DNA from 3 places in the Streptomyces sp. NPDC017095 genome. Region 1 is predicted to be linked to each of the others. Evidence: riboswitches for the same ligand, from Rfam matches in the RefSeq annotation. Region 1 holds a riboswitch; each other region holds the start of a gene.
What was found. A riboswitch is a leader RNA that binds a small molecule or an ion and turns the genes downstream of it on or off. The one in region 1 is predicted to bind thiamine pyrophosphate.
Positions count from the first base shown of each region.

Region 1 (4,546 bases):
TCCCCGCCCCTGGTTCGCCCGGCACCGACCTCTCCACCGCCCTCGGTGAAGCCGCCGGGAGCACCGGCGCGGGCGCCGTCGCGGTGATCGCGGTCCTGGCGCCGCTGCTCTCCGGGACGGCGGCGGTCATCTTCCTGCTCGTCGGCTACATCCTGAAGGTGCTGGACCCCGGGCAGGCCCTCGCCCGGACCCTGCTCACCACCGGCTGGGTGTTCGGTGCCCTCACCGCGGTGACGATCCTGGTCGCCGCCGTCGGACTGCTGCTCGCCGCGCTGCGCAACCGCGCCCCGGCGGACGCCCGGGCCCGGGACACGGCACACGAGGAGCTGGCCAGAGCCAGAGAGGCCTGGCGGGACGCCCTGCTGGAGCGCGGCATCCTGCCCTTCCTCCGGGAGGCGCTGGCCGGGGCCGGTCCCGCCGCACACCACCCGGCGCCGCCCGCACCGACCGGCCGCATGCCGCGACTGGGCTACGGCCGGCCCGGCTTCAGCAGCCCCGCCGACGGCACCGGGTCCGACCGCCCCGGCTACACCAGCCCCGATTACACGAGCCCGGACTTCGGCGGCCCGGAGCACCGGCCCGAGTGACCCGACCGCCCACCCGGCCAGGAGACCGCGGCGCACGGCCGTCCCACCAGGAGCCCGAGGGGCCTGTGGCGCGGGAGACGGTCTCCAGGAGAACGCCCTCCGGGGCGGCCGCCGCGCCGCCCCGGGTAGCTCAGCGTCCGGAAGGCCGCGGGTCAGTCGGCGATGGGCAGATACACCCGGTTGCCGGAGGCCGCGAACTCCTTCGACTTCTGCGCCATGCCCTCCTCGATCTCGGTCCGGCTGCCCCCGTGCTCACGCCGGATGTCCTGCGAGATCTTCATGCTGCAGAACTTCGGACCGCACATGGAGCAGAAGTGGGCCGTCTTGGCGGGCTCGGCCGGCAGGGTCTCGTCGTGGAACTCACGTGCCGTGTCGGGGTCCAGGGCGAGGTTGAACTGGTCCTCCCACCGGAACTCGAAGCGGGCGTCGGACAGGGCGTCGTCCCACTCCTGGGCACCGGGGTGCCCCTTGGCGAGGTCCGCCGCGTGCGCGGCGATCTTGTAGGTGATGACACCGGTCTTGACGTCGTCCCGGTTGGGCAGGCCCAGGTGCTCCTTGGGCGTGACGTAGCAGAGCATCGCCGTGCCCCACCAGGCGATCATCGCGGCACCGATACCGGAGGTGATGTGGTCGTACGCCGGCGCGACGTCGGTGGTCAGCGGGCCGAGCGTATAGAACGGAGCTTCATCGCAGATCTCCTGCTGGAGGTCGATGTTCTCCTTGATCTTGTGCATCGGGACGTGCCCGGGGCCCTCGATCATCGTCTGTACGTGGAACCGTTTGGCGATCCGGTTGAGTTCCCCGAGCGTCCGCAACTCGGCGAACTGCGCCTCGTCGTTGGCGTCCGCGATCGACCCCGGCCGCAGTCCGTCGCCCAGCGAGTAGGTGACATCGTAGGCGGCGAGGATCTCGCACAGCTCCTCGAAGTTCTCGTACAGGAACGACTCCTTGTGGTGCGCCAGGCACCACGCGGCCATGATCGAGCCGCCGCGCGAGACGATCCCGGTCTTGCGGTTGGCGGTGAGGGGGACGTACGCGAGCCGGACGCCCGCGTGGACGGTCATGTAGTCCACGCCCTGCTCGGCCTGCTCGATGACGGTGTCCTTGTAGATCTCCCAGGTCAGCTCCTCGGCCCTGCCGTCGACCTTCTCCAGGGCCTGATAGAGCGGCACCGTGCCGATGGGGACGGGGGAGTTGCGCAGCACCCACTCGCGGGTGGTGTGGATATTGCGCCCGGTGGACAGATCCATGACCGTGTCGGCGCCCCAGCGGGTCGCCCAGGTCATCTTGTCGACCTCCTCTTCGATGGAGGACGTCACGGCGGAGTTGCCGATGTTGGCGTTGACCTTCACCAGGAACCGCTTGCCGATGATCATCGGCTCGATCTCCGGATGGTTGACGTTGGCCGGCAGCACCGCCCGGCCCGCCGCGATCTCCTCGCGGACCACCTCGGGAGAGACGTTCTCCCGGAGGGCCACGAACTCCATCTCCGGCGTGATGTCGCCCCGGCGGGCGTACGCGAGCTGCGTGACCGCCTGGCCGTCGCGGCCCCGCCGAGGCTGCCGGGGACGTCCGGGGAAGACCGCGTCCAGGTTCCGCAGTCCGCCGCGCGGCGAGGTGTGCTTGATCCCGTCGTCCTCGGGACGGACCGGACGGCCCGCGTACTCCTCGGTGTCGCCACGGGCGATGATCCAGTTCTCCCGCACCGGTGACAGCCCCCTGCGGACGTCCGTGTCGACGAGTGGATCGGTGTACGGGCCCGAGGTGTCGTACAGCGTGACCGACTGCCCGTTGGTGAGATGCACCTGACGGACCGGTACGCGCAGGTCGGGGCGCGAGCCTTCGACATACGCCTTGTGCCAGCCGATGGACTTCCCGGCCTCCGGGGACTTCTCGTCCTGGACGGAGGCAGGCGTGCGTGCGTCCTTGTTGGTCATGAGACCTACTCCCTACGCCGGCATTACCCGGTAACAGGTTCGGCGGTCGACGCAGCGGTTCCCGTCTGCCGACATTCCCCGTGGACCATCGCTCGTTCCACGTGAAACATCGCGTCTACGGAGGTCAGCGCCCTCTCAGCCCGGTGCTCCGAGCTCCCGCGTGTGCAAAGGTGCCTCCACGCTAGCGTCATGTGTGGCGCGCTGAACAGTGGGCCCCCACCCGTTCTTGGGATGATCTGGCGGTGACCAGGATGGAGCAGTACCCGCACCAGCCGCCCGGGCCGCGCCGTCAAGACGGCTCGGAAGGGGGCGCCGGCCCCGGCCACGGAACCCCGGAGGGCGGCCGTGCAGCCGGGGAAGGCGGCGGTGAAGCCTTTGACGGGGGCCGTGACGTCTTCGCCGGGGGCCATGGAGCCCCCGTCGACGGCCGTGAAGCCGGTCGTGCGCACGGTCACTCGCACGGGCACAGCCACAGCCACGGTCCTGCGGCCCCGGTCTCCCAGCACCTGCGCAAGGTGATCGCGGCGATCCTGGTGCCCTTCACCGCGGCGGTGCTGGTCGGACTCGTGGTGCTCTGGCCCGGAGACGCCCCGTCCCACAAGCGCACCGGCGTCGGCTTCGACCGGCAGACCCAGCAGGCCACGGTCACCCGGGTCACCGAACTGAGCTGCACGGCGGCGAATGCCTCCGGTGTCCCGCCGACCGGCGACACGTCCACCGCCGAGGGCAGTTCGGCGCAGCAGCAGGCCGACGGGACCTGCAAGAAGGCGACCATCCGGGTGGACACCGGCAAGGACAAGGGCCGTACGTTCACCGAGATCGTGCAGCCGGACCAGCCGCGCCAGCTCCACCAGGGCGAGAAGGTCGTGGTCGCCTACGAGCCCTCGGCCCCGAAGAACCTGCAGTACGCGGTGACCGATGTGAACCGGACGTTCCCCATGGCCCTGCTCGCGGGTGTCTTCGCGGTGGCCGTGGTCGTGGTGGGCCGGCTGCGCGGTGTCATGGCCCTGGTCGCGCTGGCCGTCAGCTTCCTGGTGCTGACGCTGTTCATCCTGCCGGCGATCCTCCAGGGCGGGGACCCGCTGCTGGTGGCCGTGGTCGGGTCGAGCGCCATCATGCTGATCGCCCTGTACATGTGCCATGGCCTGTCGGCCCGTACGTCGGTGGCGGTGCTCGGCACGCTGATCTCGCTGTCGCTGATCGGCGGGCTCGGCTCGCTCTTCATCGGCTGGGCGGCGCTGACCGGCAACACGGACGACAGCACCGGTCTGATCCACGGTCTGTACCCGTCGATCGACATGAGCGGCCTGCTGCTGGCCGGTGTCATCATCGGTTCGCTCGGCGTCCTGGACGATGTGACGGTCACCCAGACCTCGGCCGTCTGGGAACTGCACGAGGCGAACCCGTCGATGGGCTGGCGCGGGCTGTACCGGGCGGGCATCCGGATCGGCCGTGACCACATCGCGTCCGTGGTCAACACCCTGGTGCTCGCCTACGCCGGCGCCGCGCTGCCGTTGCTGCTGCTGTTCTCGATCGCGCAGAGCAGCGTCGGGAGCGTGGCCAACAGCGAGCTGGTGGCCGAGGAGATCGTGCGCACGCTGGTGGGCTCGATCGGCCTGGTGGCCTCGGTCCCGGTCACCACGGCGCTGGCCGCCCTGGTCGTCTCGGCCGACCGGTCCCGCCCGGACGCCCTGGCCCCTGCCGGGGCGCGGCCCGCATCCGCACGCGGCGGCCGGGGCCGACGCCGCAAGCGGTGAACGCGGGCCTGCGCCGGAAGCCGTGAGCGCGCGTGAGCCCGTCCGGAACGGAAGCGACGCGGCTGCATGCGGGCCGCGGGCCTACCGCAGAAGCGTTCCTGCAGCACGCCCCACGGGACGGCGGAGCGCCCGCGCTCCGAGCCGTAAGGCTTCAGCCGGCGCTCTGCTCCTCGGCCAGGATGCGGTCCAGGGCCTCGTCGAGATGCGCGTCGAAATCGGCCAGCGCGGCCTCCTGACCCAGCGGCACCAGCTTGTCCGTGCGGTC
Region 1 covers NZ_JBIROU010000003.1:487,693-492,238, reverse strand. Annotated here, with positions in the region: gene ACH4OA_RS08360 (hypothetical protein) at 1-587, shown strand, start outside; gene thiC (phosphomethylpyrimidine synthase ThiC) at 740-2,524, opposite strand; TPP riboswitch at 2,517-2,694, opposite strand; gene ACH4OA_RS08350 (YibE/F family protein) at 2,776-4,281, shown strand; gene ACH4OA_RS08345 (SsgA family sporulation/cell division regulator) at 4,433-4,546, opposite strand, start outside.

Region 2 (4,546 bases), on a different contig from region 1:
GCCCGTCTGGTCCCGGCCGTCGAGCAGCACCCGGCCGCTGTCCAGGGGTTGCAGTCCCGCCACCGTCCGCAGCAGCGTGGACTTGCCGCTGCCGCTGGGCCCGAGCACGCACACCACCTCGTGGGCGGCGACTTCCAGGCCGACCGCGTCGAGCACGGCCCGCCCGCCGAAGCGCACGGTCGCGGCATCCAGGCCGAGCAGCATCTAGAACTCCCCCGTCCGGTCGGTGCGCAGCCGCTCCAGGATCAGCAGCGCGAGGGCGCACACCACCATCAGAATGGTCGAAAGGGCCATCGCCTGGCCGTAGTTGAGATCGCCGGGGCGGCTGAGCAGCCGGGCCACGGCGACCGGGAGCGTGGGGTTGTCGGGCCGGGCGATGAACACGGTCGCCCCGAACTCCCCCAGCGACACGGCGAACGCGAAACCGGCCGCGACCAGCAGCGCCCGCCGCACCAGCGGCAGGTCCACCTCCCGCCACACCCGCCAGGGCGGGGCGCCGAGCACGGCGGCGGCCTCCCGCAGGCGCACGTCCACCGCGCGCAGCACGGGCAGCATGGTCCGTACGACGAAGGGGGCGCCGACCAGCGCCTGGGCGAGCGGCACCAGGATCCAGGACTGGCGCAGGTCCAGCGGCGGCTTGTCGAGGGCGATCAGGAAGCCGAAGCCGACGGTCACGGCGGACACGCCGAGCGGCAGCATCAGCAGCGCGTCGAAGCCCCGCACCAGCCGTCCGGCGTCCCGGCGGGCCAGCGCGGCGGCGGCGAGGGTGCCGATCACCATGGCGATGGCGGTGGCGGCCGCGGCGTACTCCAGCGAGGTCCACACCGCGTGCACCGGCGCCACCAGGAACGTACCGCCGTCGGGATCCGTCAGCGCCCGGTAGTAGCCGAGGCCGGGGGCGTCCAGGGAGCGCCGGACGAGGACGCCGAGCGGCAGCACCAGCAGCAGGGCGATGCCGGCCAGGACGCCGGCGAGCAGCGCGCGCTGTCCGGTCCCGCGCGGCCGGCGGGCGGTCGTCGCGGCGTCGACCAGGCGCAGCGCGCTCTCCCGCCGCCGTACCGTCCAGGCGTGCACGGCGAGGATCGCGCCGACGGCGGCGAACTGCACCAGGGTGAGGACGGCGGCCGTGGCCAGGTCGAAGGTCTCGGAGGTCTGCCGGTAGATCTCCACCTCGATGGTGGAGAAGGCGGGACCGCCGAGGATCTGCACCACTCCGAAGGAGGTGAAGGTGAACAGGAACACCATCAGGGCGGCGGCGGCCACGGCGGGCCCGAGCGCGGGCAGCGTGACCTTGCGCCAGGCCGTCAGCGGGGAGGCGCCCAGCATCCGCGCGGCCTCCTCCTGCCGGGGATCGAGCTGCGCCCACAGGCCGCCGACCGTGCGGACGACGACCGCGTAGTTGAAGAAGACGTGGGCCAGCAGGATCGCCCACACCGTGGTGTCCAGCCGTACCCCCCACAGCTCGTCCAGCAGGCCGCCCCGGCCGACCAGCGCCAGGAAGGCGCTGCCGGCGACGACGGTGGGCAGCACGAACGGGACCGTGACGACGGCCCGCAGCAGGTGCCGGCCGGGGAAGTCGAGGCGGGCGAAGACATAGGCGGCGGGCAGCGCGAGCAGCAGGGTGAGCGCGGTGGAGGCGAGCGCCTGCCAGGTGGTGAACCACAGCACCTGCCGCAGGTCCGGCTGGGTGACGACGTCCGCGATCCGGCCGAGGTGCCAGGTGCCGTCCGTCTTCAGCCCGCGCGCGACGATCGCGGCGACCGGCCAGGCGAAGAACACGGCGAAGAACGCGACGGGCAGGGCCATCAGCCCCAGCCGCGCCGCGCTCCCGCGCCGGGTCCGGGCTACTTCAGTACGAGCGAGGTCCACGACTTGACCCACTGGTCGCGGTTGGCGGCGATCTTCCCGGGGGCCAGGGTCCGCGGGTCCTTCGCCGCCGGACCGTACCGCGTGAACTCGGCCGGCACCTTCGCGCCCTTCACCACCGGGTAGACGAACATGTTCAGCGGCATGTCCTCCTGGAACTGCCTGGTGAGCAGGAAGTCGAGGAGCGCCTTGCCGCCCTCGGGGTTGCGGGCGCCGGCCAGCAGCCCGGCGTACTCGGTCTGCCGGAAGCAGGTGCCGTACGCCACGCCGGTCGGGGCGGTTGCGGGCCGCTTCTTGGCGTAGATCACCTCGGCGGGCGGGGAGGAGGCGTACGACACGACGAGCGGCCGGTCGCCGCCGGCCTTCCTGCCCTCGGAGGAACCGGAGAACTCCTGGTAGTAGGCCTGCTCCCAGCCGTCGACGACCTTGACGCCGTTGGCCTCGAGCTTCTTCCAGTACCCCTCCCAGCCGTCGTCGCCGAACGCGGCGGCGCTGCCGAGCAGGAAGCCGAGGCCGGGCGAGGAGGTGGCCGCGTTCTCGGTGACGAGGAGGTCCTTGTACCGGGGCGCGGCGAGGTCGGCGAAGGTCCGCGGCGGGGTCAGCTTGTGCTCGCTGAAGTAGGCCTTGTCGTAGTTGACGCAGATGTCGCCGGTGTCGACGGGCGTGACGCGGTGCCCGGCCTGGCCGGCGCGGTCCGCGGGCGGGATCGCGGCGGAGCCCTTCGCCTCGTACGGCTGGAACAGGCCGTTGTCCAGGGCCCGGGAGAGCAGGGTGTTGTCGACGCCGAAGAAGACGTCGCCCTGCGGGTTGCCCTTGGTCAGGATCGCCTTGTTGACGGCCTGTCCGGCGTCGCCGTCCTTGAGGACCCGCAGCTTGTACCCGGACCGCTTCTCGAAGTCCTTGACGACGCTTTTGGAGACGGCCCAGGAGTCGTGGCTGACCAGGGTGACGGTCTTGGCGCGGGCGGAGTCCCCGGTGTCCGACGACCCGCACCCGGAGAGGGCCAGCAGGCCGAGACCGGCCGCCGCGGCCACGAGGGTCTTGGTGTGCACGTGAAGTGTCCTCCTGGAGTGGGCCAGGAAGAGACGCGGCCCTGTCCGGGGCTCCGCGGAGACCCGGACAGGGCGCAACAGCTTGAGTGGTGACCGAACTTCCTACCCAGAATGACCTGGGCGAGGTTCAGAGGGTCTGCGGCCCGGTGCCGCACTCTCAGCGCTGTGGCGCTCCCCTGTCGGAATATGAAGATATGTGGACGTGGTCAGATTACCGTTCGGTGGCCGCGAGCTGACCACAGGCTCCGTCGATCTCCTGACCGCGGGTGTCCCGGATGGTGACCGGCACCCCGTGCGCGGCGATGGCCTCCACGAACGCCTTCTCGTCCGCCGGCCGCGACGCGGTCCACTGGGAGCCCGGCGTCGGGTTCAGCGGGATCAGGTTGACGTGCACGGGCCTGCCCTTGAGCAGCCGGCCGAGCCGGTCGCCGCGCCAGGCCTGGTCGTTGATGTCGCGGATCAGCGCGTACTCGATCGACAGCCGGCGTCCGCTCTTCGCGGCGTACTCGAACCCGGCGTCCAGCACCTCGCGGACCTTCCAGCGGGTGTTCACCGGGACGAGGGTGTCGCGCAGCTCGTCGTCGGGGGCGTGCAGGGAGATCGCCAGCCGGCACTTGAAGTCCTCGTCGGCGAACCGGTGGATGGCCGGCACCAGGCCCACGGTGGAGACGGTGATCCCGCGCTGGGAGAGGCCGAGCCCGTCCGGGGCCGGGTCGGTGAGCGCCCGGATGGCACCCACGACCCGCTTGTAGTTGGCGAGCGGCTCGCCCATCCCCATGAAGACGATGTTGGACAGCCGCGCCGGACCGCCCGGCACCTCGCCGTCGCGCAGCGCCCGCATGCCGTCCACGATCTGGTGGACGATCTCGGCGGTGGACAGGTTCCGGTCGAGACCCGCCTGGCCGGTGGCGCAGAACGGGCAGTTCATCCCGCAGCCGGCCTGCGAGCTGATGCACATGGTCACCCGGTCCGGGTACCGCATCAGCACGGACTCCACCAGGGTGCCGTCGAACAGCCGCCACAGCGTCTTGCGCGTGGTCCCCTGGTCGGTGGACAGATGCCGGACGACGGTCATCAGCTCCGGGAACAGCGCTTCCTGCAGCTTGGCGCGCGAACCGGCGGGGATGTCGGTCCACTGCTCGGGGTCGTGCGCGTACCGCGCGAAGTAGTGCTGCGCGAGCTGCTTGGCGCGGAACGGCTTCTCCCCGACCTCGGCCACCGCGTCCTTGCGCTCGGCGGGCGTGAGATCGGCGAGATGCCGCGGCGGCTTCTTGGCTCCGCGCGGGGCGACGAAAGTGAGTTCTCCGGGCTTAGGCATGGCGTTACCAGTGTCGCAGATCGACCCGGGTGTCCCGGAGAGATGTCGGGGAGGCGTGCCTCACCATCTCACCGGCAGGGACTCCGGGCCCCGGAGCAGGCCCCGGCGGTGGAAGGGCACGTCCTCGGGAGGTACGGCCAGGCGGATGCCGGGGAAGCGGGCGAGCACCGAGCCGATCATGATCTCGGCCTCCATCCGGGCCATGACGGCGGCCAGGCAGTGGTGCGGGCCGTGGCCGAAGGCCAGGTGGGCGGGGTGGTCCCGGTCGAAGTCCAGGGTGTCGGGGCCGGGGAACACCGCGGGGTCGCGG
Region 2 covers NZ_JBIROU010000010.1:232,616-237,161, reverse strand. Annotated here, with positions in the region: gene ACH4OA_RS21930 (ABC transporter ATP-binding protein) at 1-204, opposite strand, end outside; gene ACH4OA_RS21925 (iron ABC transporter permease) at 205-1,806, opposite strand; gene ACH4OA_RS21920 (thiamine ABC transporter substrate binding subunit) at 1,845-2,918, opposite strand; TPP riboswitch at 3,000-3,106, opposite strand; gene rlmN (23S rRNA (adenine(2503)-C(2))-methyltransferase RlmN) at 3,130-4,236, opposite strand; gene ACH4OA_RS21910 (cytochrome P450) at 4,297-4,546, opposite strand, start outside.
Region 2: another riboswitch for thiamine pyrophosphate. It lies ahead of ACH4OA_RS21920 (thiamine ABC transporter substrate binding subunit); the one in region 1 lies ahead of thiC (phosphomethylpyrimidine synthase ThiC).

Region 3 (4,546 bases), on a different contig from region 1:
GCGTCGGACGCCGTGCCGGCCCCCGCGTCCAGGATCACCGGCACGCGCGCGTGCTCCACGATGAGCTGGAAGTTGTGCGGATTGCGGATGCCGAGCCCGGAGCCGATCGGCGAGCCGAGCGGCATGACGGCGGCGCACCCGGCGTCCTCCAGCCGGCGCGCGAGCACCGGATCGTCGTTGGTGTACGGCAGCACCGTGAACCCGTCGTCGACCAGCGTCTCCGCCGCCTCCAGCGTCTCCACCGGATCGGGCAGCAGCGTCCGCTCGTCGGCGATCACCTCCAGCTTCACCAGGTCCGTGCCGAGCGCCTCCCGGGCCAGCCGGGCGGTCAGCACGGCCTCGCCGGCCGTGAAACAGCCCGCCGTGTTCGGCAGCACCCGGATGCCGAGCCGTTCCAGCACCGAGAGCACCGAGCCGTGCACGGAAGGGTCCACCCGCCGCATCGCGACGGTCGTCAGCTCCGTGCCGGAGGCGACCAGCGCCCGTTCCAGCACCTCCAGGCTGGGCGCCCCGCCCGTGCCCATGATCAGCCGGGAGGAGAAGGCCAGGTCACCGAGGACCAGCGGATCGTCGGCCATGGCTCAGCCTCCCTGTACGGCGGTGAGGACCTCGACGCGGTCGCCCTCGGCGAGCGCGGTCGCCGCCCACCGCGCCCGCGGGACGACGGTCTCGTTGACGGCGGCGGCCACCCCGCGCGGCGCCGCGGTGAGCGTGCGCACCAGGGCGTCCAGTGCGGTGCCCGGCGCGACACGGCGGGGTTCGCCGTTGACGGAGATGGTCACGGAGGTGCTCATACGGGCTGCTCCTGCTGTTCCGGGCGGGCGGCACCGAAGCGCCGGGGAGTGAAGGGACGTGCCTCTTCGGGGAGTTCGCCGGTGGTCAGGGTGTGCGCCAGGACGTCCCCGGTGACCGGCGTGAGCAGCACCCCGTTGCGGTGGTGACCGGTGGCCAGCAGCAGCCCGGCCAGGCCGGACGGGCCGAGCAGCGGCGCGTTGTCGGGGGAGCCGGGGCGCAGTCCGGCCCGGGTCTCGGTGAGCGGCAGCTCGGTGATGCCGGGCACCAGCTCGTGGGCGTCGCGCAGCAGCTCGTACACGCCGCCGGCCGTGACCGTCGTGTCCCAGCCCAGCTCCTCGCTGGTGGCGCCGACGACCAGCTCGCCGTTCTCCCGGGGCACCAGATAGACGTGGCCGCCGCGCACCACGGCCCGTACGGTCCGGCTCAGGAACGGCGCGTACCGGGGCGGCACGGTCAGCCGCAGCACCTGCCCCTTGACCGGCCGGACCGGCGGCGACAGCTCCCGCGGCACGCCCGCGAGGCGGCCGCTCAGGCTGCCGGCGGCGAGCACCACCTGCTCCGCGCGCAGCCCGGTGCCGTCCGCCGTGGTGACGCCGGCGGCCCGGTCCGCGACCACGTCCAGGCGCTCCGCCCGGTCGCGGTGGAACACCACACCGGTCCGCTCGCACGCGGCGACCAGGGCCGCGGCCAGCCGGCGCGGGTCGATCTGGTGGTCGCCGTCGACCCGCAGCCCGCCGCGCACCCCGGGCGCCAGCATCGGTTCCAGGCGCCGGCACTCCCGCCCGGACAGCCACTGCGCCGCCAGACCGCAGCGCTGCTGGAGCGCGTGCAGTTCGCGCAGGTGGGCCCGGTCGTCGGCGTCCAGCGCCACGGCGAGGGTGCCGCAGCGCCGGTAGCCGAGGTCCTGGCCGGTCAGCGCGGTCAGCTCGGCGGCGAACTCCGGATAGCGGCGGGCCGACTCCAGGTTCAGCCCGAGCAGTGTCTCCTCGCCGTAGTGCAGCTCGGTGACCGCGGCCAGCATCCCGGCCGCCACCTGCGCGGCGCCGCCCCCGGGCGCGGGGTCCACGACGGCTGTGGCGAGCCCGCGCTGCGCCGCGCGCCAGGCCGTGACCAGGCCGATGATTCCGCCCCCGATGACGAGGACGTCGGACGTACGTGACGACATGGGCGGTGAGCCCCTCCCTTCGCCGGCATGACCCGGATCAGGTTCGTACGGTCGGAGGCCGCGAGCCTCCCTCTCAGCCCGGTCGTCCGGGCTCCCGCGAGTGCTTGTACGGTGGCCACCCTAGCCCGCACCCCTCCTCACCCGTAAGGGAGCCCCGTTCCATGGCCCGGTCGCTCGACGGACTCGCCTTCGCCCCCGTGTCGGACCAGGACCCGGGCCAGGTGGGCACCGCCACCCGGTTCGCGTACCACGAGCGGGACGGCGCCGTCTGGGCCGAGTACGCGGGCGGCGACGTGGTGCGCGGCCATCTGGTCGGCACCCGCGAGGGCGACCGGCTGGACTTCCGGTACGTGCAGCTCAGGACCGACGGGACGACCGCCTCCGGGCACTGCGTGTCCACGGTCGGGGAGCTGCCGGACGGGCGGCTGCGGCTGACGGAGACCTGGGAGTGGGAGTCCGGTCCGGGCGCCGGCACGAGCGTTGTGGACCAGGTCACCGAGCACGCCCGCTGACTGACGTTCCGTCATGTGTCTAAGGTGACCGGGTGAGCGAGCAGACAGCACAAGAGGGCACGTCACCGGGGCCGCGCGTGGTCGTCGTCGGCGCGGGCATGGCCGGGGTGCAGACCGCCGTGGCCCTGCGGGAACAGGGCTTCCGGGGCCGGGTGACCGTCATCGGCGCCGAACCCCACCAGCCCTACGACCGGCCGCCGCTGTCCAAGGCGGTCCTGCTCGGCAAGGCCGAGGACTCCGCCTTCGACGTCGACTTCGAGTCCCTCGGGGTCGAACTGCGGCTCGGCTGCGCGGTGCGCGGCCTGCGGGCGGACGCACGCGAGCTGGACACCGAGGCGGGCCCGGTGCCCTACGACGTCCTGGTCCTCGCCACCGGCGCCGAACCGGTCACGCTGCCCGGCACCGAGGGCGTGCCCGGCGTGCACCTGCTGCGCACCCTGGACGACGCCGGCCGGCTGCGGCCCGTGCTGGCCCGGCAGCACGACGTCGTCGTCGTGGGCGCCGGCTGGATCGGCGCCGAGTTCGCCACCGCCGCCCGCGAGGCCGGCTGCGCGGTGACCGTCGTGGAGGCCGCCGGCCGGCCGCTGGCCGGCGCCCTGCCCGCCGAGGCCGCCGCGCCCATGGCCGCCTGGTACGCCGACGCGGGCGTCGCACTGCGCACCGGCGCGCGCGTGGCGCGGGTCGAGCCCGGCGCGGTGGTGCTCGCCGACGGCACCCGGCTGCCCGCGGGCGCCGTCGTCGTCGGCATCGGCGCCCGTCCCGCCACCGCCTGGCTGGCCGGCTCCGGCGTCGCCCTGGGCGCGCACGGCGAGGTCCTCACCGACGACCGGCTGCGCAGCTCGCTGCCGGACGTGTACGCCGTGGGCGACTGCGCGTCCTTCCCGTCGGCCCGCTACGGCGAACGGCTCCTCGTCCACCACTGGGACAACGCCCTTCAGGGCCCGCGCACGGTCGCCGCGAACATCCTCGGCGAGACCCCCGCGGTCTACGACCCGGTGCCGTACTTCTGGTCGGAGCAGTTCGGCCGGTTCGTGCAGTACGCCGGGCACCACGCCGCGGCCGACCGCCTGGTGTGGCGCGGCGACCCGGCCGGCCCGTCCTGGACGGTCTGCTGGCTGCGCGCGGGCCGCCTGGTCGCCCTGCTGGCCGTGGGCCGGCCCCGGGATCTCGCCCAGGGCCGCCGGCTGATCGAGGCCGGCCGCGCCATGGATCCGGGGGCCCTGTCGGACCCGGCCTGCCCCTTGAAGAACGCCACGGCCGACTGAGCGCCACGGCCGCCCGCGGGGGCGTGACCGGCCACGACGGACCCGCGGACGGCCGACGACACATCGCGGGCGCCCCGGCGGAGCGCCTACCCTAGATCCGTGACCGAGATTGACGCAAAGATCGATGCTCTCGTCCCCGCCTGGCTCACCCTCCCCGACATCGCCGACATGCTCGGCGTCGAGGTGACGCGCGTCCGGCAGCTGGTCAAGGACGGCCAGCTCATCGCCGTACGCCGGGGGGAGAACAGGGCGCTGCACGTCCCCGCAGCCTTCATCGACGGGGACAAGGTCGTCAAGGGCCTGTCCGGGACCCTGACGCTCCTGCGGGACGACGGCTTCACGGTCGAAGAGATGATCGAGTGGCTTTTCACGCCCGACCCGACCCTGCCCGGCACGCCCGCGCAGGCCCTGAGCGAGAATCGCGGCACGGAGGTGAAGCGCCGCGCCCAGGCGCTCGCCGTCTGAGCCGCACCGGGGAGCCGGAGGCGGTGTGCGGGCCGGACGCCCGCACACCGCCGCCGCAGCACCGCCGGGGACACCGACCACGGGGGGACCCACGCACATGACCGACACCGCCCGCGCCGCGCTCGCCGACGCCCGCCTGTACCTCTGCACGGACGCCCGCCGGCGCCAGGGCGACCTGCCCGAGTTCCTGGACGCGGTCCTGGCCGGCGGCGTGGACATCGTGCAACTGCGCGACAAGGGTATGGAGGCCGCCGAGGAGCTGGCGCACCTGGAGGTCTTCGCCGACGCCTGCGCCCGGCACGGCAAGCTGCTCGCGGTCAACGACCGGGCCGACGTGGCCCACG
Region 3 covers NZ_JBIROU010000011.1:123,717-128,262, reverse strand. Annotated here, with positions in the region: gene ACH4OA_RS22930 (thiazole synthase) at 1-578, opposite strand, end outside; gene thiS (sulfur carrier protein ThiS) at 582-794, opposite strand; gene thiO (glycine oxidase ThiO) at 791-1,960, opposite strand; TPP riboswitch at 1,958-2,068, opposite strand; gene ACH4OA_RS22915 (hypothetical protein) at 2,122-2,472, shown strand; gene ACH4OA_RS22910 (NAD(P)/FAD-dependent oxidoreductase) at 2,505-3,737, shown strand; gene ACH4OA_RS22905 (Rv2175c family DNA-binding protein) at 3,837-4,202, shown strand; gene thiE (thiamine phosphate synthase) at 4,300-4,546, shown strand, end outside.
Region 3: another riboswitch for thiamine pyrophosphate. It lies ahead of thiO (glycine oxidase ThiO); the one in region 1 lies ahead of thiC (phosphomethylpyrimidine synthase ThiC).